Regions from separate parts of the Streptomyces sp. NPDC058371 genome, predicted to be linked through region 2. Evidence: predicted binding sites of a transcription regulator. Region 2 holds the regulator's gene; the other holds the start of a gene.

Region 1 (11,808 bases), on a different contig from region 2:
CGAGCGCCATGGTCACCTCGATCGAGGGCGCGGAGGACTCCAGGGAGCTGGCCGCGGCCGATCTGGCGGCCCTCTCGCTGACGGCCGACGACACGGTGGTCGGCGTCTCCGCCTCCGGCCGCACCCCGTACGCCATCGGCGCGGTCGAACACGCCCGCGGCCAAGGCGCGTTGACGGTCGGCCTGTCCTGCAACGCGGACAGCGCCCTCGCGGCCGCCGCGGAGCACGGCATCGAGGTCGTGGTGGGTCCCGAGCTGCTGACCGGCTCCACCCGGCTGAAGGCGGGCACCGCCCAGAAGCTGGTCCTCAACATGCTCTCGACGATCACGATGATCCGGCTGGGCAAGACGTACGGGAACCTGATGGTCGACGTCCGCGCGTCGAACGAGAAGCTCCGCGCCCGCTCCCGGCGCATCGTGGCCCTGGCCACCGGCGCCTCTGACGAGGAGATCGAGTCCGCCCTCGCCGCCACGGACGGCGAGGTCAAGAACGCGATCCTGACGATCCTGGGCGGGGTGGACGGGCCGACGGCCGCCCGCCTTCTGGAGGACAGCGCGGGCCACCTGCGCGCCGCGCTGGCCGCCGCCCGCGACTGACCGCACCCTCGGGGGGTGCCCACAACGAACGGCCCCGCCCCCCACACCACCACCGCCGCCGCGCTGCTCCCGCTCGTCGGCGGCGCCGAGAACGTCGTCTCCGTGGCCCACTGCATGACCCGCCTGCGGCTGGGTCTGCGGGACCGGGCCCAGGTCCGGGAGGACGCCCTCAGGGCCCTTCCTGCCGTACTCGGCGTCGTCGACGACGACACGTACCAGATCGTCCTGGGCCCCGGCGCGGTCGCCCGGGTGGCCGGGGAGTTCGAGGCGCTCGTGGCCGCGCGCCCGACCACCGCCGACGAACTGACGGTCAGGGGCGCCCAGTTGAAGGCGGCCCAGCGGCAGCGCAACGCGACACCGCTCAGGCTGCTGCTCCGCCGCCTCGCGAACATCTTCGTCCCGCTGATCCCCGCCCTGATCGGCTGCGGCATCATCGCGGGCCTCAACGGCCTGCTCGTCAACCTCCACCTGCTGCCGTCCCTCACCCCCGCGCTCACCGCCATCGCCTCCGGCTTCATGGCCCTGATCGCCGTCTTCGTGGGCTACAACACCGCGCAGGAGTTCGGCGGCACCCCGGTCCTCGGCGGCGCCGTCGCGGCGATCGTCGTGTACGCGGGGGTCGCGAAGGTGACGGCCTTCGGCATGACGCTCTCCCCCGGCCAGGGCGGCGTCCTGGGCGCCCTGGCCGCCGCCCTCCTGGCGACGTACGTCGAGAAGGCCTGTCGCGGCCGCGTCCCGGGCACCCTCGACGTCCTGCTCACCCCGGCCGTCACCGTGCTCGTCGCCGGCCTGGTGACGCTCTACGGCCTGATGTACGTGGCCGGCGAGGTCTCGGCCGCCATCGGTACGGCGGCGAACTGGCTGCTGTCCACCACGGGCGCCTTCGCCGGTCTGGTCCTGGGCGGCCTCTTCCTGCCCCTGGTGATGCTCGGCCTGCACCAGGCGCTGATCCCCATCCACACCACCCTCATCGAGCAGCAGGGCTACACCGTCCTGCTGCCCCTGCTGGCGATGGCGGGCGCGGGCCAGGTCGGCGCGGCACTCGCGGTGTACGTCCGGCTGCGCCACGACCAGTCGCTGCGGACGACGATCAGGTCGGCGCTCCCGGCCGGCCTGCTGGGCGTGGGCGAACCCCTGATCTACGGCGTCTCGCTGCCGCTCGGGCGGCCGTTCGTCACGGCCTGCGCGGGCGGCGCCGCCGGCGGTGCGTTCGTCGGGTTCTTCTCGATGCTCGGCGACCGGGTCGGCTCGACGGCGATCGGCCCCTCGGGCTGGGCCCTGTTCCCCCTGCTGTCCGGCAACCGGTCCCTGGCCCTGACCGCCGCGATCTACGCGGGCGGCCTGCTGACCGGCTATCTCACCGGCTTCGCGGCCACCTGGTTCTTCGGCTTCGACGGGACTGTCCGAGACGTGTGCGATTCTGCGGTAGGACAGAGCACCGCCCGGGGAGGGAACCCAACACCGTGAACCACGCACAGCTGACCGCTCTGGGCCGCGCCCTGCGGCTGCTCGGCGAGCACGGGGACGTGCTGAGCGCCGACACCGCCGACGCGAAGCTGCACGAGGTGAAGGCCGACCTGAAGCGGGCCCTCGACCTGCTCGACGACACCGTCACCACCGCGGTCCCCACCACACGCTGCGCCGAGCATCCGAACGGGCCGGTCGACGAGGGGGCCGGCGACCTCTGCCTGCTCTGCGAGACCCGCCGCAGGACCGCCCGCCGCTCCCAGGTCAACGGCGCCTACGGGCACGGCCGCTCCGCCGGCCCCGACGAGTCCCCCGACCGCACCAAGTCCCGCTACGGCGTTCGCGAGGACCGCCCCCAGCCTCAGCAGCGCTGGCTCCCGGAGGTGTGGAGCGGCCAGGCGTGGCAGCTCTGCGGCACCCCGCGGCGCGACCGCCTCGAGGCCGAGCGCTACCTCGCGGCCGAGCGCAGAACCCCGCGGCCCGGCATGGCCTACCGCCTGGTCCATGAGTTCACGGACTACGAGGTCCTGCGCATCTGGGGCACCCCGGTCAAGATCGACATCGAGCCGATGGGGAACGTGTAGGGCTCAGGCGAGGCTGCGCAGCGACGCCGGGTCGTAGGCACCCAGCTCGCCGAGGCGGCCGTCGAGGACCTTCGCCGCCCACTGCGGGTCCTGGAGCAGCGCACGGCCGACGGCGACCAGGTCGAACTCGTCGCGCTCCAGACGGTCCAGCAGGTCGTCGATCGTCTTGGTCTCGGCGCCCTGACCCTGGAAGGCCTTGATGAAGTCGCCGTCCAGGCCGACCGAGCCGACGGTGATGGACGGCTTGCCGGTGAGCTTCTTGGTCCAGCCGGCCAGGTTCAGGTCGGAGTCGTCGAACTCGGGCAGCCAGTAGCGGCGCGTGGAGGCGTGGAAGGCGTCCACGCCGGCCTCGACGAGCGGGGTGAGCAGGGCGTCGAGCTCGGCCGGGGTCTCCGCGAGCCGGGCCTTGTACGCGTCCTGCTTCCACTGCGAGTAGCGGAAGAGGACGGGGAAGGTCGGGGAGACCGACGCGCGCACGGCGGCGACGAGCTCGACCGCGAATCGCGTACGGGCCACCGGGTCGCCGCCGTACGCGTCGGTGCGGCGGTTGGTGCCCTCCCACAGGAACTGGTCGATCAGGTAGCCGTGCGCGCCGTGCAGTTCGACCCCGTCGAAGCCGATCCGCTCGGCTGCGGCGGCGGCCTCGGCGAACGCCGCGATGACGTCGTCCAGATCGGCCTGCGTCATCGCCTTGCCGCCCTCGGTGCCGTCGGGGCGCAGACCGGAGGGGCCGACGGCCGGGGCGTCGGCGAAGGGCGGGTCGCCCGCGTTGCGCACCGTGCCGATGTGCCACAGCTGCGGCACGATCCGGCCGCCCGCCGCGTGCACGGCGTCGGCGACCTTCGCCCAGCCCGCCAGCTGCTCCTCGCCGTGGAACCGCGGGACGCGGTCGCTCTGCCCGGCCGACTCGTGGCCCACGTACGTGCCCTCGGTGACGATCAGGCCCACGCCCGCGGCGGCGCGGCGCGCGTAGTACGACGCCACGTCCTCACCGGGCACGCCGCCCGGGGAGAACTGCCGGGTCATCGGCGCCATCACGATCCGGTTGGGGACGGTCAGGCCGTTCAGCGAGACCGGCCGGGACAGGATCTGGGCCGCCCGGGTGGCCGAGGCGGAGGGGGAGGCGGTGGTAGTCACGTGGGGGATTCCTCAAAGTTCGGGGAGTGGTCGGGAGTCGGACATTCCAGCTGGTATGTGCACATGCATCAACCAGCCCTCCCCCGTCAACCGACCCACCCGCCAGGTCATTCCGCCGCCCCACCTCCCCCGGCTGTGATCCCGGCCACGCCGGCCTTCATCGGCCGCACGGAGCACACCGGGAACACCGGCGGCGGCACCGGAAAACACCCGAGGGCGGCACCCCCTGGAGAAGGGGTGCCGCCCTCGGAAAGGACGAGCCTGATCCGGCAGGATCAGAAGTCCATGTCACCGCCCGGCATGCCGCCCGGAGCGCCGCCGGCAGCGGCCTTCTCCGGCTTGTCGGCGATGACGGCCTCGGTGGTGAGGAACAGCGCGGCGATGGACGCGGCGTTCTGCAGGGCAGAGCGCGTGACCTTCGCCGGGTCGATGATGCCTTCGGCGATCATGTCGACGTACTCACCGGTCGCGGCGTTCAGGCCGTGACCGACGGGCAGGTTGCGCACCTTCTCGACGATGACGCCACCCTCGAGACCACCGTTGACGGCGATCTGCTTGAGCGGGGCCTCCAGGGCGAGCTTCACGGCGTTGGCGCCGGTCGCCTCGTCACCCGTCAGCTCCAGCTTCTCGAAGACCGAGGAGGCCTGGATGAGGGCCACGCCACCACCGGCGACGATGCCCTCCTCGACGGCCGCCTTCGCGTTGCGAACGGCGTCCTCGATGCGGTGCTTGCGCTCCTTGAGCTCGACCTCGGTGGCGGCACCGGCCTTGATGACGGCCACGCCGCCGGCCAGCTTCGCCAGACGCTCCTGGAGCTTCTCGCGGTCGTAGTCCGAGTCCGAGTTCTCGATCTCGGCGCGGATCTGGTTGACCCGGCCGGCGACCTGGTCGGCAGAGCCGGAGCCGTCGACGATCGTGGTCTCGTCCTTGGTGATGACGACCTTGCGGGCACGGCCCAGCAGGTCGACGCCCGCGTTCTCCAGCTTGAGGCCGACCTCCTCGGAGATGACCTCGCCGCCCGTGAGGATGGCGATGTCGCCGAGCATGGCCTTGCGGCGGTCACCGAAGCCCGGAGCCTTGACGGCAACGGACTTGAAGGTGCCACGGATCTTGTTGACCACCAGGGTCGACAGGGCCTCGCCCTCGACGTCCTCGGCGATGATCAGCAGCGGCTTGCCCGACTGCATGACCTTCTCGAGGAGCGGGAGCAGGTCCTTGACGTTGGAGACCTTGGAGTTGGCGATCAGGATGTACGGGTCGTCGAGGACGGCCTCCATACGCTCCATGTCGGTGGCGAAGTACGCCGAGATGTAGCCCTTGTCGAAGCGCATACCCTCGGTGAGCTCCAGCTCCAGACCGAAGGTCTGGGACTCCTCGACGGTGATGACGCCTTCCTTGCCGACCTTGTCCATCGCCTCGGCGATGAGCTCGCCGATCTGGGTGTCGGCGGCGGAGATGGAGGCCGTGGAAGCGATCTGCTCCTTGGTCTCGACATCCTTGGCCTGCTCGAGCAGGGCGCCGGAGACGGCCTCGACGGCCTTCTCGATACCACGCTTGAGGGCCATCGGGTTGGCACCCGCGGCGACGTTGCGAAGGCCCTCGCGGACCAGCGCCTGCGCCAGAACGGTCGCGGTGGTCGTACCGTCACCGGCGACGTCGTCCGTCTTCTTGGCGACTTCCTTGACCAGCTCAGCGCCGATCTTCTCGTACGGGTCCTCGAGCTCGATCTCCTTGGCGATGGAAACACCATCGTTGGTGATCGTGGGGGCGCCCCACTTCTTCTCGAGGACGACGTTGCGACCCTTGGGACCAAGGGTGACCTTGACGGCGTCGGCGAGCTGGTTCATCCCGCGCTCGAGACCGCGCCGTGCCTCCTCGTCGAACGCGATGATCTTGGCCATGTGAAGTGGTCCTCCCGGACTGGGGTGGATTGCTCCGGACCGTGTTGGCGCCCGCGACGGACGGCCTGCGTGCCTCGTGGTTCCTTGCCCCACTTGGCCTGCGGGCCTCACCGACCCGGTCCATAGTTGTCACTCTCACCTTCAGAGTGCTAACGCCAATGATTAGCACTCGACCCCTCCGAGTGCAAGCGCCTGTCGGGAACCCCGGGGCGGTCCGGGGACGCGCGAAGCAGGACCCGGCGGGCGATCCGGGAACGCCCGGACGGTACCCGGCGGGCTGCCCGGGAACGCCCGAAGGGCTCCCAACCCTGGGGGGATGGGAGCCCTTCGACGTGAGTGCGTGCGTCGGTGGTCGATCGCGCCTAGATCAGACGGCGAGCTTGACCATGTCCGCCTGCGGACCCTTCTGGCCCTGCGAGATCTCGAACTCCACTCGCTGACCCTCTTCAAGGGTGCGGTAGCCGTCCATCTGAATCGCGCTGTAATGCACGAAGACGTCCGCACCACCGTCGACCGCGATGAAGCCGTACCCCTTCTCCGCGTTGAACCACTTGACGGTGCCCTGAGCCATGCCTAACTCCCCTATTACTGGCCCTTGCACAGATCCACACTTCGCGGATCCGGGTCAGACCTCACCCCCCAAACGGTTGGGGGTGTGCGCCGGAACGCGTCGACCGCGGCTGAATGTATCTGTCCAACTGCCGTCTGCAACAGGTCAATCGGACGAGAATTCTGGGCAAGCCCGATCGGGAATATGTGGAGAATTTGCACACATTCAGGGCAAGTCGGGCCCCATAAATGCCGTAATCGGCACAAAAATACCGGGCATTTTGGCTACTTCTTGTCGGGCACCGAGCGAAGGCTCATATGCGCCCGGCATGAAAGGAGAAGCGGCTTCCCCAACTGTACCGCGCTCAACCATGCAGAATTGCCCCCTCCGTTTCTCTCACGGAGAGGGCAATTCGGTGAACTCTGAGTGGTCGGACCGGGGCTGCGGCCGTTTGTCCGGCCTTCAGCCCGTCAGCAGCCGCCGGCCACGGCCGGAATGATCGAGACGCCCGCGCCGTCCGGCGTCGCCGTCTCCAGGCCCTGCTCGAAGCGGACGTCGTCGTCGTTCACGTACACGTTGACGAAGCGGCGCAGCTTGCCCTGGTCGTCCAGGACACGCGCGGCGATGCCCGTGTGGTTCTTCTCCAGGTCCGCGATGACCTCGGCGAGGGTCTTGCCCTCGGCGGGGACCTCGGCCTTGCCGCCCGTGTAGGTGCGCAGGATGGTGGGGATACGGACGTTGACGCTCATGCCTTGTGACCTCCGGTCGGAAGCGCCCCTCCAGGGGCGCGGGGCTCCGTTGACTGTGCGGCTCCGCCGCGTGGGCGCGACCAGCCCCCACTGGCCCGCAGAGAAACAACGACCTTTACGCGAGCCCAGCTTCCCTGAAGGACTCGAGGTTCGGGCGGATCGTCGCGGTGAGCCCCGTACCGGCCACCGCGTCCAACGTCTTGAGACCGTCACCCGTGTTGAGGACGACCGTCGTGAGCGTCGGGTCGAGCAGCCCGTTCTCGATCAGCTTCTTCGCGACACCCACGGTCACGCCACCCGCCGTCTCGGCGAAGATGCCCTCCGTGCGCGCGAGGAGCTTGATCGCGTCGACCACCTGCTCGTCGTTGACGTCCTCCACCGCACCGCCCGTGCGCCGCGCGATGTCGAGCACGTAGGGCCCGTCGGCCGGGTTGCCGATGGCGAGCGACTTGGCGATGGTGTTCGGCTTCTGCGGCCGTACGACGTCGTGCCCGGCCTTGTAGGCGACGGACACCGGCGAACAGCCCTCGGCCTGGGCACCGAAGATCTTGTACGGCTTGTCCTCGACGAGCCCGAGCTCGATCAGCTCCTTCAGACCCTTGTCGATCTTCGTGAGCTGGGAGCCGGAGGCGATCGGCACGACCAGCTGGTCCGGCAGCTGCCAGCCGAGCTGCTCGCAGATCTCGTACGCCAGGGTCTTGGAGCCCTCCGCGTAGTACGGCCGCAGGTTGACGTTGACAAAGCCCCAGCCCTCGCCGGCCGAGTCGCCGATCAGCTCGGAGCAGAAGCGGTTCACGTCGTCGTAGTTGCCCTCGATACCGACGAGCTCGCCGCCGTAGATCGCGGCCATGACGATCTTGCCCTGCTCCAGGTCGTGCGGGATGAACACACAGGAGCGGAAGCCGGCGCGGGCGGCGGCGGCACCGACGGCGCCGGCCAGGTTGCCCGTGGAGGAGCAGGAGAGGGTGGTGAAGCCGAAGGCGCGGGCGGCCTCGATCGCCTGGGCGACGACGCGGTCCTTGAAGGAGTGCGTCGGGTTGCCGGAGTCGTCCTTGACGAAGAGCTTGCCGGAGTCGACACCCAGCTCGCGCGCCAGGTTGTCGGCCTGGACGAGCTTGGTCCAGCCCGGGTTGATGTTCGGCTTCTCGGCGACGTCCGCGGGGACCGGCAGCAGCGGCGCGTAGCGCCAGATGTTCGCGGGGCCCGCTTCGATGCGCTTGCGGAGCTCCTCGGTGTCGTAGCCGGAGAAGTCGTACGCGATCTCCAGCGGGCCGAAACACTCCTCGCAGGCGAAGACCGGGCCGAGCGGCACGCGGTGTCCGCATTCCCGGCACGAGAGAGCCGCGGCGGGACCCAGATCGACGGAGTTCGCGGCGGTGGCGGAGTTCGTGGTGCTTGCAACTGTCTGCGCAGCCATGGAGGCGAGGCCCTTTCTCCTCATCTTCCTCACGACGCACTTCGCCGTGAGACGGATTTGGCACCTTCCCTAGTCGGGAGCCTCGCGGAACTGATCAGCAGCGATCAGTGACGAGAACCGACTGGAGGGTTGCCGGGGCTTCAACGGGCCGTATCCCTCTGCCCCTCTGGATGAGCGGTATTCAGTTGTTGTTCGGTGGTGCACGGGGACGCGCCAGGACATGCGATGGTCATCCGCGTTGTTCAAGACTGTAACCGAAGGCCAGGACAGTTGAGATAGTCGTCCGAACCGCGAGATGGATCACATACCTGAAGGACCATGTGATCGAACAGTGAGGAGCCGCAGACTGTGCTGGAAGAAGTCGAGCGCTGGCTGAGCACCCGCTCCTGGTCCATGACCGATCGCCCGCTCCACAAGCTCATTGCCGCGAAACGCACCTCGGGCTCGACGGTCAGCGTAGTGCTGCCCGCGCTCAACGAGGAGGAGACCGTCGGCGAGATCGTCGCCGTCATCCGCCACGATCTGATGCAGCAGATCCCGCTCGTCGACGAGATCGTCGTGGTCGACTCGGGTTCGACGGACCGCACCTCGGAGGTGGCCGCCGCGGCGGGCGCCCGCGTGGTCCACCGGGACGAGATCCTGCCGCGTCTGGCGGCCGTCCCCGGCAAGGGCGAGGTCCTGTGGCGGTCGCTGCTGGTGACGAGCGGTGACATCGTCTGCTTCATCGACGCGGACCTCAAGGAGTTCTCGTCCGACTTCGTCTCCGGGATCGTGGGGCCGCTGCTCACCGACCCCGGAGTGGACCTCGTCAAGGCCATGTACGACCGGCCTCTGGGCTCGGCGGCGGGCCAGGGCGGACGGGTCACCGAGCTCATGGCGCGCCCGCTGCTGAACATGCACTGGCCGCAGCTGGCGGGGTTCGTCCAGCCGCTCGGCGGGGAGTACGCCGCCCGCCGCTCCCTGCTGGAACAGCTCCCGTTCCCGGTCGGGTACGGCGTCGAGCTGGGCATGCTCGTCGACGCCCTGCACCTGGTGGGCCTCGACTCGCTCGCCCAGGTCGACGTCGGCGTCCGCAAGCACCGCCATCAGGACGGGCAGGCGCTGGGCCGGATGGCCGCCGCGATCTACCGGACCGCGCAGCTGCGGCTGGCCCGCGGGCATCTGATCCGTCCCGCCCTCACCCAGTTCGAGCGGGGCGAGGACGGCTTCGAGCCGCGCACCTACTCCGTGGACACGGAGGAACGGCCGCCGATGGTGGACATCAGGGAGTACCAGACACGCAGAGTGGCCTGACCGGACCGCCGGACACACTCAGTGACGAAATCCGCCGGTTGTATACGGTCTCGCCGTACTCGGCCCGTACGTTTGAGCGTTTCCGAGCCGGGCTAGGTTGAGGCTTATGGCTTCCACGCACGGCGCCCACCAGATTCTCGTCGCCTCCAACCGCGGCCCGGTCTCCTACGAGGTACGCGAGGACGGCTCGCTCCACGCCAAGCGCGGCGGGGGCGGGCTGGTCTCGGGTCTGTCCGCGATCGGGCCCGACGCGGGCGCCCTGTGGGTGTGCGCCGCGCTCGGCGACGGGGACCGCGAGGCGGTGCGGCGCGGGGTCGGCGAGGACGGCGTGCGGATGCTGGACATCGACGCCGAGGTGCACGCGGACGCGTACAACGGCATCGCCAACTCGGTGCTGTGGTTCGTCCACCACATGCTGTACCAGACCCCGCTGGAGCCGGCCTTCGACGCGGAGTTCCGGCGCCAGTGGGCCTCGTACGAGACCTACAACCGCGCCTTCGCCGAGGCGCTGGCCGACGAGGCGGCGTCCGGTGCCTCCGTCCTCGTCCAGGACTACCACCTGACCCTGGTGCCCGGGATGCTCCGCGAGCTGCGGCCCGATCTGCGCATCGGGCACTTCTCGCACACCCCGTGGGCGCCGGTCGACTACTTCCGGATGCTGCCGGACGACATCGCCGAGCAGGTGCTGCGCGGGATGTTGGGCGCGGACCGCCTCGGCTTCCTCACCCACCGCTGGGCGAGCGCCTTCACGGCCTGCTGCGACGCGCTCGTCGGCGGTGTCGGGGACACCCGGATCGGTGTGCACGGCCTGGGCGCGGACGCGGACTTCCTGCGGAGGCGCTCGCACGAGGCGGACGTCGACGAGCGGATGGCGGCACTGCGGGAGCAGATCGGGACCACCTCCGACGGGGCCCCGCGCAAGGCGGTCGTGCGGGTCGACCGGACCGAGCTGTCGAAGAACATCGTGCGCGGGCTGCTGGCCTACCGGCAGCTCCTGGAGGACCAGCCGTCGTGGCGCGAGCGGGTGGTGCACGTCGCCTTCGCCTATCCCTCCCGCCAGGACCTGGCGGTGTACCGGGACTACACGGCCGAGGTGCAGCGCGTCGCGGACGAGATCAACTCCCGGTACGGGACGGCGGACTGGACCCCGGTGGTGCTGCACGTCAAGGACGACTTCGCCCGCTCGCTGGCCGCCTACCGGCTCGCGGACGTGGCGCTCGTCAACCCCATCCGGGACGGCATGAACCTGGTCGCCAAGGAGGTGCCGGTCGTCTCCGACGAGGGATGCGTGCTGGTGCTGTCCCGGGAGGCGGGGGCGCACGAGGAGCTGGGCGAGGACGCGGTCACGGTGAACCCGTACGACGTGATCGGCACCGCCCGCGCGCTGCACGAGGCGCTGACGATGCCGGTCGACGAACGCGTCCGGCGCACCAAGCGGCTGGCCGCCGCGGCGACGGCGCTGCCGCCCGCCCAGTGGTTCCTGGAGCAGCTGCACGCCCTGGAGGCCTGATCACGAACGGCCCACGGCCGTCAGCCGAGCCGGCCCTCGAACAAGGTCCGCAGCCCACGACGCCCGGCACGTCGTCCTACGGCAGTCAGCCGAGTCGGGACGCCAGTGACGTGAGCAGGGCGACGACGCCGGGCGGGCCGTCCACCACCAGGTCGGCGCGGTCCGCCAGTTCGGCCACCTCCACGCTGCCGCTGCACACCAGCAGGCCCGGGACGCCGTCGGAGCGGAGCTTGTCGACGGCGGCGAAGGCGGGCAGGTCGCCCAGGTCGTCGCCGGCGTAGAGGACGGCCTCCGCGCCGATCTCGCGGACGTACTCCAGGAGGGCGACGCCCTTGTCCATGCCGGGGGGCCGCAGCTCCAGGACCATCCGGCCCGGCTCGACGATCAGGCCGTGGCGGGTGGCGAGGCCGGCGAGCGGCTCGCGCAGCGTCTCGAAGGCGGCCTGCGGGTCCGCCGCACGGCGGGTGTGGACCGCGACCGCGCGCCCCTTCTCCTCGATCCAGGTGCCCTGCCAGGCGCCGATCTCGTCCAGGAATCCGGGCAGTTCGGCCCGGACGGCGGCGACGCCGGGGTGCGGCGCGGGGGCGTTGACCGTGCCGCTCAC
Region 2 (11,808 bases):
CCCGCAGGTCGCGGTGGATCTGGGCCCAGCCGGGCGCCTGCATGTCCGGCACGTGCAGATAGCCGAGCCGCCCGGCGGACTTCTCGTGGACGTAGCCCCGCCGGTCCGCGACCCAGGCGTGGTACCGCAAGGGCTCCTCGTCGGCGATCGGGACGACCACCGCGTGCCGGTGATCGCCGCCGCCGGACGGGGAGATGGTGAGCTCCACCGGTCTGCCCGCCATGCCGACGAGCAGCGGCCCGGGGCCGGTCACCGGATCGACCGGCCGTCCGCCGACCGCGACGATCGCGTCACCGGCCCGCACCGCGACCCCGGGCGCGGCCAGCGGTGCCTGCGCGTCGGGGTCGGAGGTCTCCGAGGGCAGGATCCGGTCGATGCGCCAACTGCCGTCCTCGTGACGGGAGATGTCGGCCCCGAGCAGCCCCTGCGCCCGGTCGCCGCCGCGCCGTCCGCCGCGCGGGCTGACGTACGCGTGCGAGGTGCCGAGCTCGCCCTGCACCTCCCACAGCAGGTCCACCAGGTCGTCGTGGGTGGCGACCCGGTCCAGGACTGGCCGGTACCGGTCGAGCACTCCGTTCCAGTCGACCCCGCCCAGGTCGGGCCGCCAGAAGTTGTCCCGCATGAGGCGGCCCGTCTCCTCGTACATCTGCCGCCACTCGGCGGCCGGATCGACGGTCTGGTGCACCCGCGCCAGGTCGACGGTGATGTTGGAGTCGCTCTCGTCGTCGTTCGAGGCACGGCGGTCGCTGGGTACGACCTTGAGCTTGCCGTCGGTCCACAGCAGGACCCGCTTGCCGTCACCGCTGACCGCGAAGTGGTCGGCGTCCGCGGTGAGATGGTCGATGCGCCGCTGGGCGAGGTCGTAGCGCTCCAGCTCGCTGCGCGGGTCCGGGTCGTCCGGGGTGGCGCGGGAGGAGCCGAGCACTCCGCGGACCGGGTGCCGCAGCCACAGCACTCCGTCCTTGGCGGCCCGCAGCCCGGAGTAGCGGGCGGCCTCGACGGGGAACGGCACGATGCGGTCGCCGAGCCCGTCGAGGTCGATGCGGGTCGTCGGGGTGCCCTCGCTGTCGGGGGTCTCGTCCTTGTCGGGCGCCTCGAAGGGGCGGCCGTGGCGCTGCGGTCCGAAGGGCGAGGGCGTGGTCGCGGCCAGCGTGATCAGGTGCGGTCGCGAGCCGCCGACGAACGCGAGGTCGAAGACGTGCTCGTCGTAGACGGGGTCGAAGGAGCGCGCCGACAGGAACGCGAGGTGCTTGCCGTCCAGGGTGAACGCCGGTGCGTAGTCCCGGAAGCGCAGCGGTGTCGCCTCGGTCACCGACAGGTCGGCGGTGTTGGCGAGCTTGAGCTGGCGCAGCGGGCGCGGGCCGGGGTGCGACCAGGCGAGCCAGGCGGAGTCGGGCGAGAAGACGAGGCCGGAGACCTCGCCGTCCTCGCTGCGGTCGACCTCCCGCACCTCGCCCGTCTCCCGCTCGACGAGCAGGACGCGTCCGTCGTGCGCGGCGACGGCGGCGCGGCTGCCGTCGGGTGCCATGGCGAGTCCGAGGACGCGTCCCAGCTGTCCGGCGGCGAGCCGGCGCGGGGTCGCTCCGGGCGCGACGCCGGTGGCGGGCGCGAACTCCAGGGCGTCGTCGCCCTCGGCGTCGGTCACCCACACCACGTACTCCTCGCCGTCGGCGCGGAAGGTGCGGGGCAGCCGGGCGCGCACCCCGTGCTCGGCGGCGAGCGCGCGGGCCGGGCCGGAGCGGTGGGTGACCCAGTGGACGGCGCCGCGCACGGCGATCGCGCTGCCGCGGCCGGTGTGGTCGGGCGCGCCGGCGCCGAACCAGCGGGCCGCGCTGACGGGGTGCGGCTGGAGGTCGACACGCTGCCCGCCGAGCCGGATGTCGAGGCGGCGCGGCTCGGCGCCGTCCAGGTCGTCGAGCAGCCACAGTTCACCGGCGGAGGAGTACACGACCCGGGTGCCGTCGGTGGCCGCGTGCCGGGCGTAGAACCCGCCGCCGCTGCCCGCCCCGTCCCCGTCTCCGTCTCCGTCCACGACTCCCGTGTGCCGGCGCAGGTCGGACCCGTCGGCGAAGGAGGAGTAGAGCGCGCCGACGCCCTCGTGGTCGGACAGGAAGGCGACCCGCTCGCCCACCCAGAAGGGGTACTCGAGGTTCCCGTCCAGCTCCTCGTGCAGCCGTACGAACTCCCCCTCGCCGTCCCGGTCGATCCACAGCTTGCCCGCCGTGCCGCCGCGGTACCGCTTCCACCAGGCCGCCTCGCGGCCCATCGGAGCGGACAGCAGAAGGACCCCGGGACCGCCGAAGGCGACATCGCCGACGGGCCCGTACGGCAGGGTGGCCGCGGGTCCGCCGTCGAGCGGGACCGCATGGGCCCAGCTGCGGCGCAGCGAGGGCTGCCCGTGGGTGCTGAGGGCGAGGACGTGTCCGTCCGGGGTCCAGCCGCGCACCTGGGTGCGCGAACTGCCCCAGTACGTCAGCCGCTTGGCCGCTCCGCCGTCGAGCGGGGCGACCTGCACCTCGGGAGCGCCGTCCCGGGTGGAGGTCCAGGCGACGGCGGTGCCGTCCGGGGAGATGCGCGGATGGTTCACCGGTACGTTGTCGGCGCTGACCCGCCAGGCGCGGCCACCGCCGTCGAGCGGGGCGACCCAGACGTCGTCCTCGGCGGTGAAGGCGACCAGGTCGCCGTGCAGGTGCGGGAACCGGAGATACGCAGAGGGCGCCGTGGGCGCACCGGGTACGGACTGTGTCACCCGATCACCCTATGCAGCGACCGGACAACCGGTCAGCGGTTTCGATCACTTGACCCGCGGCGGCCCGGCACGGCCTGTGCACCTACTTGCCCTCGACGGGCCGGCAGGTGGGGTCGCCCTGGCACCAGATGGTCTCGGTCACGGTGACCGTCACGGTGGGGCGCGGCTGGCCGGGGGCGTAGGTGACGGGCGGGGTGTACGTGGGCGTACTCGCGGCGCTGCAGTTGCCCAGCACGTCCAGCCGGAACCACCGCTTGCCGCCGACCTCGGCGGTGAGGTCGCCGCGCACGCACTTGCCGTCGATCTCGCGGGTGACCTTCCCCTTGATGGTGATCTCCCGGCCGTCCTTGGTCTGCCCCTGGCAGTCCGCGTTCGCCACCGTGTGCGCGCTCGACGAGGGTGTCTTGCCGGGCGTGAACGCCTTGTTCCCGTCGCCGTAGTTCGCCGTGCAGCTCAGCCACTGCACGTCGGCGCCCCGGCGCTCCAGTTCCTTGGTCCCCGTCTGGTCCGTGGTGTACGCCACCGCGGCGGAACTCAGTCCGTCCCCCGGCTCGCACGCGACCGTGCCGAACACCCCGACCGCGCCCAGCGCGACCGCGGCGAGCACTCTCCTACGGCCCGGCGGGCGCCGTATACGCCTCAAAACCCCCATGGACGGCAGCGTGCCACCGCACCGGGCCGGGCGGTAGACCGCATGCGGCCACTCCCCGGCACGGGTGACACCCCGCTGCGCTGTTCGAGGCCGGCGTCAGCTGAGCAGCAGAAGCCATTCCTGGAGTTCGACCAGGTTGCCCTCGGGGTCCTTGAGGTGGGCGACGCGCATGCGCTCGGTCATGGGGGCCGGGCCGTGGATGAGGGTCCCGCCGCGGGCGGTGACGGCGGCGCAGTAGGTGTCCAGGTCGTCGACGCGCAGCACGACGAGGGAACGGTGGCCCGTCGCCGAATCGCCCAGTTCACCGAGGACTTCGGCCATCATGGCGCGGTCCTGGAGGGCGATGCCGGCCGAGCCGGTGATGGGGCTGAACTTCTCGTACGGTCCCTCTGTCGCGCCCGACTGGGGCTTGAGGTCGAGGACTTCGGCGTAGAAGCGGTAGCAGGCGGCGAAGTCCGAGACCAGCAGCCGTACTTGTGCGAGTTCCACCAGTCCCCCATGGAGTCGGTTCGGTCAGGACCAGCGGCCGGTGCGGCCCAGCAGCAGCGCCGCGGCCGCGGTACCGGCAGTCGATGTACGCAGCACGCTACGCCCCAGCCGGTACGCCTTCGCGCCCGCCTCGGAGAACAGCGCCAGCTCCTCGGGGGAAACGCCCCCTTCGGGGCCGACGACCAGCACGATCTCCCCGGAGGCGGGGAGATCCGCGGTGGCGAGCGCCGTGCTGCCGTACTCCCGGTCCTCGTGGAGCACCGCGGCCAGGTCGGCTTTGGCGAGAAGTGCGGCAACCTGCTTGCTGGTCATCGCGTCCGCGATCTCCGGGAAGCGGACCCGGCGGGACTGTTTGCCGGCCTCCCGGGCCGTGGCCCGCCACTTGGCGAGGGCCTTCGGACCCCGGTCGCCCTTCCACTGCGTGATGCAGCGGGCGGCGGCCCAGGGCACGATCGCGTCCACGCCGGTCTCCGTCATGGTCTCGACGGCGAGTTCACCGCGGTCGCCCTTGGGAAGGGCCTGGACGACGGTGATCCGGGGTGCCTCGGGCGGTTCCTCGGCAACCGAGTCCAGCTGGACGATCAACCGGTCCTTGCCCTCGGTGTCCGTGACGACGCACTCCGCCCAGCGGCCGGCCCCGTCCGTGAGGACGACGTCCTCGCCGGGCCGCAGCCGCTTCACGGAGACGGCGTGCCGTCCTTCGGCGCCGTCGAGCACATAGCGTCCGCCGTCGTCCGCGCGGAAGTGCTCGACCACGAACACCGGCGCCGTCATCGGGCCGCACCGTCCGCCGGGAACGACGACAACGCTGTCTTCGCCGCTTCGAGTTCGGCCGCCAGCACCTCGACCAGCTGCCCGGCGGGCAGTTCGCGGGCCATGCGGTGTCCCTGGCCGGCCCACAGCGCCATGCCCTGCGGGTCGCCGGCCTTGGCCGCGGCCTTGCGCAGCGGGGAGGTGAGGTGGTGGATCTCGGGGTACGCGGCGGGCGCGTACGGGCCGTGCTCGCGCAGGAAGCGGTTGACCAGGCCGCGGGCCGGACGCCCGGAGAACGCCCGCGTCAGCTCCGTACGGACGAAGAGCGGGTTGGTCAGCGCCTCCTTGTGCACGGCGTGGGCGCCCGACTCGTGGGTGGCGAGGAACGCCGTGCCGAGCTGGGCCGCGGTCGCGCCCGCGGCGAGCACCGCGGCGATCTGGCTGCCGCGCATGATGCCGCCGGCCGCCACGATCGGGAGGTGCACGCTCTCGCGGACCTGGGCGACCAGGGAGAGCAGCCCGATGCCGGCACCGTCCGCCTCCGGGATGTCGCGGTGGGTGCCCTGGTGGCCGCCCGCCTCCACGCCCTGCACGAGCACCGCGTCGGCGCCCGCCCGCTGGACGGCCAGCGCCTCGTCGACCGTGGTCGCGGTGACCACGGTCCGGGTACCGCCCCGGGACAACGCCTGAAGGACCTCGGGGGCCGGGCAGCCGAAGTGGAAGGAGACCACCGGCACCGGGTTGTCGAGGAGTACGGCGAGCTTGGCTTCGTAGCCGTCGTCGCGTCCGCTGTCCGGGTCGCCGAGCTCGGTGCCGTACCAGGCGGCCTCACCGGCGAGCTGATGGGCGTACACGTCCACGGCCGCGGGGTCCGCGTACTCCGGCTGCGGCATGAAGAGGTTCACGCCGAAGGGACGGCCGGTGAGCCCGCGCAGCTGCTTGATCTCCTGGTACACGCCGTCGGCCGTCTTGTACCCGCCGGCAAGGAATCCGAGCCCGCCCGCCTCGGAGACGGCAGCGGCCAGCCGCGGCACGGATACACCGCCCGCCATGGGGGCCTGCACGATCGGATACCGGAAGAGATCGGTCAGCGCGGAGGACATGACGGCATGTTGTCACGTCCTCCGAACAAGTCCGAATCCGGCCGCTCACGGGCCTGGACGGCCGGATTGGGGTGGCGGTACCAGCCCGTCCGGCGCTTGCGGACGAGGCCGTTCAGACCGAACGGGGGTCTGGGGGCAGCGCCCCCAGACCCACGGGCTGGCGGCGCTCAGCGCCCGTTGAACGCATCCTTCAGTCGAGAAAAGAGTCCCTGCTGCCCAGGCTGAAACTGGCCCGTGGGGCGCTCCTCGCCGCGCAGGACCGCGAGCTCCCGAAGCAGCCGCTCCTGCTCAGGGTCGAGTTTCGTCGGGGTGGTGACCTCGACGTGGACGATGAGGTCACCGCGGCCGCCGCCGCGCAGATGCGTGATTCCGCGGGCATGCAGCGGGATCGACTGACCGGACTGTGTGCCCGGGCGGATGTCGACCTCCTCCAGGCCGTCGAGGGTCTCCAGCGGCACCTTCGTGCCGAGGGAGGCCGCGGTCATCGGGATCGTGACCGTGCAGTGCAGATCGTCGCCGCGACGCTGGAAGGTCGAGTGCGGCAGCTCGTGGATCTCGACGTAGAGGTCGCCGGCGGGGCCGCCGCCGGGGCCGACCTCGCCCTCGCCCGCGAGCTGGATCCGCGTGCCGTTGTCTACGCCGGCCGGGATCTTCACGGTCAGGGTCCGCCGGGAGCGCACCCGCCCGTCGCCCGCGCACTCCGGGCACGGCGTCGGCACCACCGTGCCGAAGCCCTGGCACTGGGGGCAGGGGCGGGACGTCATGACCTGGCCGAGGAAGGACCGCGTCACCTGGGACACCTCACCGCGACCGCGGCACATGTCACAGGTCTGCGCGGAGGTCCCCGGCGCTGCGCCCTCACCGCTACAGGTGGTGCACACCACGGCCGTGTCGACCTGGATGTCCTTGGTCGTACCGAAGGCGGCCTCGTCGAGGTCGATCTCCAGCCGGATCATGGCGTCCTGGCCGCGGCGCGTGCGCGACCGCGGGCCGCGCTGCGACGCCGTGCCGAAGAACGCGTCCATGATGTCCGAGAAGTTCCCGAACCCGCCGGCGCCGAAGCCGCCCGCACCCGCGCCGCCGCTCTGCGAGAGCGGGTCGCCGCCGAGGTCGTAGACCTGCTTCTTCTGCGGGTCCGACAACACCTCGTAGGCGGCGTTGATCTCCTTGAAGCGCTCCTGCGTCTTCGGATCGGGATTGACGTCCGGATGCAGCTCGCGAGCGAGCCTCCGGAACGCCTTCTTGATCTCGTCCTGGGAAGCGTCGCGGCGCACGCCGAGTACGGCGTAGTAGTCCGTGGCCACTTACGACTCCGCCAGGATCTGTCCGACGTACCGTGCCACTGCGCGTACCGCTCCCATCGTTCCCGGGTAATCCATGCGGGTCGGACCGACCACGCCAAGTTTTGCTACTGCTTCGACGCCCGAACCGTAGCCGACCGAGACCACGGACGTGGAGTTGAGGCCCTCGTGGACGTTCTCGTGACCGATCCGTACGGTCATGCCCGAATCCGTCGACTCCCCAAGCAACTTGAGGAGCACGACCTGCTCCTCAAGGGCCTCCAGCACCGGCCGGATGGTGAGGGGAAAGTCATGTCCGAAGCGGGTGAGATTGGCGGTCCCGCCGATCATCAGCCGCTCCTCGTTCTCCTCGACGAGTGCCTCCAGCAGAGTGGAGAGCACCGTCGCGACCGTACCTCGGTCCTCGGTCTCGAAGGCATCCGGCAGATCTTGCACCAGTTGCGGCACATCCGCGAAACGACGGCCCGCGACCCGGCTGTTGAGCCGCGCGCGCAGATCCGCCAGTGACGTCTCGCCGAAGGGCGCCGGGCAGTCGATCATCCGCTGCTCGACCCGGCCGGTGTCCGTGATGAGCACGAGCATCACGCGCGCGGGGGCGAGCGAGAGCAGCTCCACGTGCCGCACGGTCGAGCGGGTCAGCGAGGGGTACTGGACGACGGCGACCTGCCGGGTCAGCTGCGCGAGCAGCCGTACCGTGCGGCCCACCACGTCGTCCAGGTCGACGGCCCCGTCGAGGAAGTTCTGGATGGCGCGGCGCTCGGGCGCCGTCATCGGCTTGACGCCGGCCAGCTTGTCGACGAACAGCCGGTAGCCCTTGTCGGTGGGGATGCGCCCGGCGCTGGTGTGCGGCTGCGCGATGTACCCCTCGTCCTCCAGGGCCGCCATGTCGTTGCGGACGGTGGCCGGGGAGACGCCCAGGCGGTGCCGCTCGGTCAGCGCCTTGGAGCCGACCGGCTCCTCGGTCCCGACGTAGTCCTGGACGATGGCGCGCAGCACTTCCAGCCTGCGTTCGCTGAGCATCGCGCACACCTCCTGAAGTCGGCACCGTGGTCTTCGCTGACCTTCGTCCTGGCACTCAGCGCGTGCGAGTGCCAGCGTTCCCCGAGCCAGTGTACGGCGGGGAGGTACGGCCCCGGCAAGGGCGGCCCCAGGACACCGCGCCGGGTGTACGGACGTGTCCTGCGATGTCGTGCCGTCGTAGTGCCCCGCGGCTAGCGTCATCGTATGAAGCTGACTTGGGAAGAGCTGGGATGGGAGGAACTCGCACCCCGCGTGGGGCGGCGGCGCCTTCCGGTCTGGGACTGCACCACCGGGCTCGTGGTGGGCGAGGGCGCGGCGCTCATGATCGACGCCGGGTCGAGCCGGGCCGAGGGCGCGCGGTTGCGTGCCGCGGCGCAACGGATCCTCGGCACCCGGTGCCGTGTGACCCATCTCGCGCTCACGCATCCCCACTTCGACCATGTCTTCGGCGCGAGCGCCTTCGCCGAGGTGGAGGTGTTCGGCGCGGTGGGCGTGGACGCCGCCCTCACCTCCGCGTCGGGCCGCGAGGAGCTCCGGGCGGACGCCGTGCGCAACGGTCTCGACCCGGACGAGGCCGCCGAGGCCGCGCGGCTGCTCGCCCGCCCGGACTACTCCGTGTCCGGCGAGTGGACCCTGGACCTGGGCGGCGGCGTACAGGTCCTGCTGGCGAATGTGGGCCCCGGCCACACGCGTCACGACCTGGTGGTGCTGGTGCCGGGCGTCGACTGTCCGGAAATCGTCTTCTGCGGCGACCTGGTGGAGGAGTCCGGCGAGCCGCAGGCCGGACCGGACGCCGTTCCCGCCCGCTGGCCCGCGGCCCTGGACCGGCTGCTGGATCTGGGCGGCGAGGACGCGGTGTACGTACCGGGGCACGGGGACGCGGTGAATGCGGCGTTTGTCCGGGCCCAGCGGGACGCGCTGGCGACGCGCTTCGGCGTGTCGTAGAAGGCCGTACGGCGCCGCGGTCCGCCTTCTCCTATCGTCATCCGAATGCGCCAGTACTCTCCGGATCTCACGCCGCCGTGGAAGAAGCCCAAGCCCGTGCCCGAGGTCCCGGCGGAGCCCGGGCTGGTGGTCGAGGAGCCCGGCACCGGCTTCTGCGGCGCGGTGATCCGCTGCGAGGCGGGCACGGTGACGCTGGAGGACCGCTTCGGCAAGCACCGGGTGTTCCCGCTGGAGCCGCGCGGCTTCCTCCTGGAGGGCAGGGTGGTCACCCTCGTCCGCCCGTCCGCCGCTCCGGCACGTCCCTCCCGTACGGCCTCCGGTTCGGTCGCCGTGCCCGGTGCGCGCGCCCGCGTGGCCCGGGCCGGGCGCATCTACGTGGAGGGCCGGCACGACGCCGAGCTCGTCGAGCGGGTCTGGGGCGACGACCTGCGCATCGAGGGCGTCGTCGTCGAGTACCTGGAGGGCATCGACGACCTGCCCTCGATCGTCACCGACTTCGCGCCCGGTCCCGATGCCCGGCTCGGCGTCCTCGTCGACCATCTCGTCCCCGGTTCGAAGGAGTCCCGTATCGCGGAGGCCGTCACCAGCGAGCACGCGCTCGTCGTCGGTCACCCGTACATCGACATCTGGGAAGCGGTGAAGCCGTCCTCCGTCGGCATCCCCTCCTGGCCCCGCGTTCCCCGCGGCCAGGACTGGAAGACCGGCGTGTGCCGCGCCCTCGGCTGGCCGGAGAACACCGGCGCGGCCTGGCAGCACATCCTGTCCCGCGTCCACTCCTACAAGGATCTGGAGCCGGAGCTCCTGGGCCGCGTCGAGGAACTCATCGACTTCGTCACGGCCCCGGAGTAGGTGGGGCTGGATCCGGCCCCACCCGGCGTTTGAGGACGAGCGCGTCGGCGCGAAAGGGCCCCCGGGTACGGGACGGGCAGGGGCGGCGGGGCGGGAGAACCCCTCAGTCCACCAGGTCGCGGACCACCGCGTCCGCGAGCAACCGCCCGCGCAGGGTGAGGACGGCAAGCCCGGCCTCGTAGGGGCCGGGCTCGAGGAGCCCGTCGGACAGCGCCCGCCGGGACGCCGCCAGCCCGTCCGGGCGGAGCAGCGCCAAGGGACACCCCTCCCGAAGCCGCAGCTCCAGAAGGATCCGCTCCACCCGCCGGTCCTCCTCGGAGAGGACCTCGCGCCCTGCCCCGGGAGACCTCCCGGCAGCCAGCGTCCCGGCATACGCCCCGGGATGCTTCACGTTCCACCACCGCACCCCGCCCACATGGCTGTGGGCCCCGGGCCCGGCCCCCCACCAGTCGGCACCGCGCCAGTACAGCTCGTTGTGGAGGCAGCGCCCGGCGTCGGACGTGGCCCAGTTGGACACCTCGTACCAGTCGAAGCCCGCCGCGGAGAGCACCTCGTCGGCGATGAGATAGCGGTCCGCGTGGACGTCGTCGTCCGTCATCGGGACCTCACCGCGGCGGATGCGCCGGGCGAGCTGGGTGCCCTCCTCCACGATCAGGGCGTAGGCCGAGACGTGGTCGGGACCGGCGCCGAGCGCGGCTTCCAGCGAGGCGCGCCAGTCGTCGTCGGACTCACCCGGGGTGCCGTAGATGAGGTCCAGGTTCACGTGGTCGAAGCCGGCCGCGCGGGCCTCGGCCACACAGGCCTCGGGGCGGCCGGGGGTGTGCGTGCGGTCGAGGACCTTGAGCACGTGCTGCCGGGCGCTCTGCATGCCGAAGGAGATCCGGTTGAAGCCCCCGGCACGGAGGGTCGCCAGATACGCCGGGTCGACGGACTCCGGATTCGCCTCCGTGGTGATCTCCGCGTCGTCCGCGAGCCCGAACTCCTCCCGGACCGCGGCCAGCATCCGTACGAGATCGTCGGCCGCCAGCAGTGTGGGCGTACCGCCGCCGACGAAGACCGTGCGGACGGGGCGCGGGTCGTCGCCGAGCACCTTGCGGGCCAGGCGGACCTCGTCGATCAGGGTCGACGCGTAGTTGTCGCGGGAGGCGAGCACACCTCCGGTGCCCCGCAGCTCGGTGGCCGTGTAGGTGTTGAAGTCGCAGTAGCCGCAGCGGGTCGCGCAGTACGGCACGTGGAGGTAGAACCCGAGGGGGCGCTCGGCGGCTCCGGCCAGGGCCTGCGCGGGCAACGCGCCGTCGTCGGGGACGGGCTCACCGTCGGGGAGTGCGGAAGGCATGCCTTCCATTGTCCAGCACCGGCGCACATCCCCGTCCCGGCCTCGGGAACCCGCTCCCCCTCCGCCCTTCCCCCGCCCCCGCCCCTGCCCCTGCCCCTGCCCCTGCCCCTGCCCCTGCCCCTGCCCCTGCCACGGAACCCCCTCTCCCCTCCGCTGCACCGCTCCGGCTCGTGCCGCTGCTGTTCATTCCGCCTGGAGCACCAGCAGCGCCAGATCGTCGTCCGGCGGTTTGCCGCCGAACTCGTGCACCAGCCGCCGGATGCGCTCCGCGATCAGCTCGGCGCCCATCCCGGCGCAGCCGGCGAGGGCCGTCGCGAGGCCGTCCCCGTCGTCGAACTGGCGGGGGCCGTCGCGCCGCTCGGTGACCCCGTCGGTGACACAGAGCAGGCTGTCACCGGGATGCAGCTCGAAGTCCTCGGAGGTGTACGTCGCGTCCTCCACGACCCCGAGGAGGGTCTGCGGGCGGGCCACCTCCCGCACGCCGCCGTCGGGCCCCAGGAGCAGCGGCAACGGGTGCCCGGCGGAGGCCAGCGTGCAGCGCACTCCGCCGTCGAAGGGCACCAGCTCGCCGTAGAGCATGGACAGGAAGCGGGTCTGCGGGCCCTCGGGGT

The links. Region 2 encodes HrcA, which represses chaperone genes, less so after heat shock. Its sites were predicted from a motif close to TTNGCACTCNGNNNNNCNGAGTGCNAA; they were not measured.
Region 1: a site for HrcA is predicted at 5,848-5,874, ahead of groL (chaperonin GroEL). Genes of this name have one in related genera too.

The regions. Positions count from the first base shown of each region.
Region 1 is NZ_JBHXJC010000003.1:150,055-161,862, reverse strand. It holds gene murQ (N-acetylmuramic acid 6-phosphate etherase) at 1-596, shown strand, start outside; gene ACFWM2_RS12355 (PTS transporter subunit EIIC) at 612-2,063, shown strand; gene ACFWM2_RS12350 (hypothetical protein) at 2,060-2,647, shown strand; gene ACFWM2_RS12345 (NADH:flavin oxidoreductase) at 2,651-3,784, opposite strand; gene groL (chaperonin GroEL) at 4,060-5,685, opposite strand; gene ACFWM2_RS12335 (cold-shock protein) at 6,053-6,256, opposite strand; gene ACFWM2_RS12330 (MoaD/ThiS family protein) at 6,706-6,984, opposite strand; gene thrC (threonine synthase) at 7,100-8,401, opposite strand; SAM riboswitch class I at 8,419-8,578, opposite strand; gene ACFWM2_RS12320 (glucosyl-3-phosphoglycerate synthase) at 8,750-9,694, shown strand; gene ACFWM2_RS12315 (trehalose-6-phosphate synthase) at 9,801-11,204, shown strand; gene otsB (trehalose-phosphatase) at 11,290-11,808, opposite strand, start outside.
Region 2 is NZ_JBHXJC010000008.1:281,603-293,410, forward strand. It holds gene ACFWM2_RS24325 (S41 family peptidase) at 1-2,749, opposite strand, end outside; gene ACFWM2_RS24330 (hypothetical protein) at 2,832-3,401, opposite strand; gene ACFWM2_RS24335 (VOC family protein) at 3,498-3,890, opposite strand; gene ACFWM2_RS24340 (16S rRNA (uracil(1498)-N(3))-methyltransferase) at 3,915-4,664, opposite strand; gene ACFWM2_RS24345 (nitronate monooxygenase) at 4,661-5,746, opposite strand; gene dnaJ (molecular chaperone DnaJ) at 5,914-7,050, opposite strand; gene hrcA (heat-inducible transcriptional repressor HrcA) at 7,051-8,067, opposite strand; gene ACFWM2_RS24360 (MBL fold metallo-hydrolase) at 8,272-9,012, shown strand; gene ACFWM2_RS24365 (DUF3097 domain-containing protein) at 9,058-9,861, shown strand; gene hemW (radical SAM family heme chaperone HemW) at 9,965-11,197, opposite strand; gene ACFWM2_RS24375 (SpoIIE family protein phosphatase) at 11,381-11,808, opposite strand, start outside.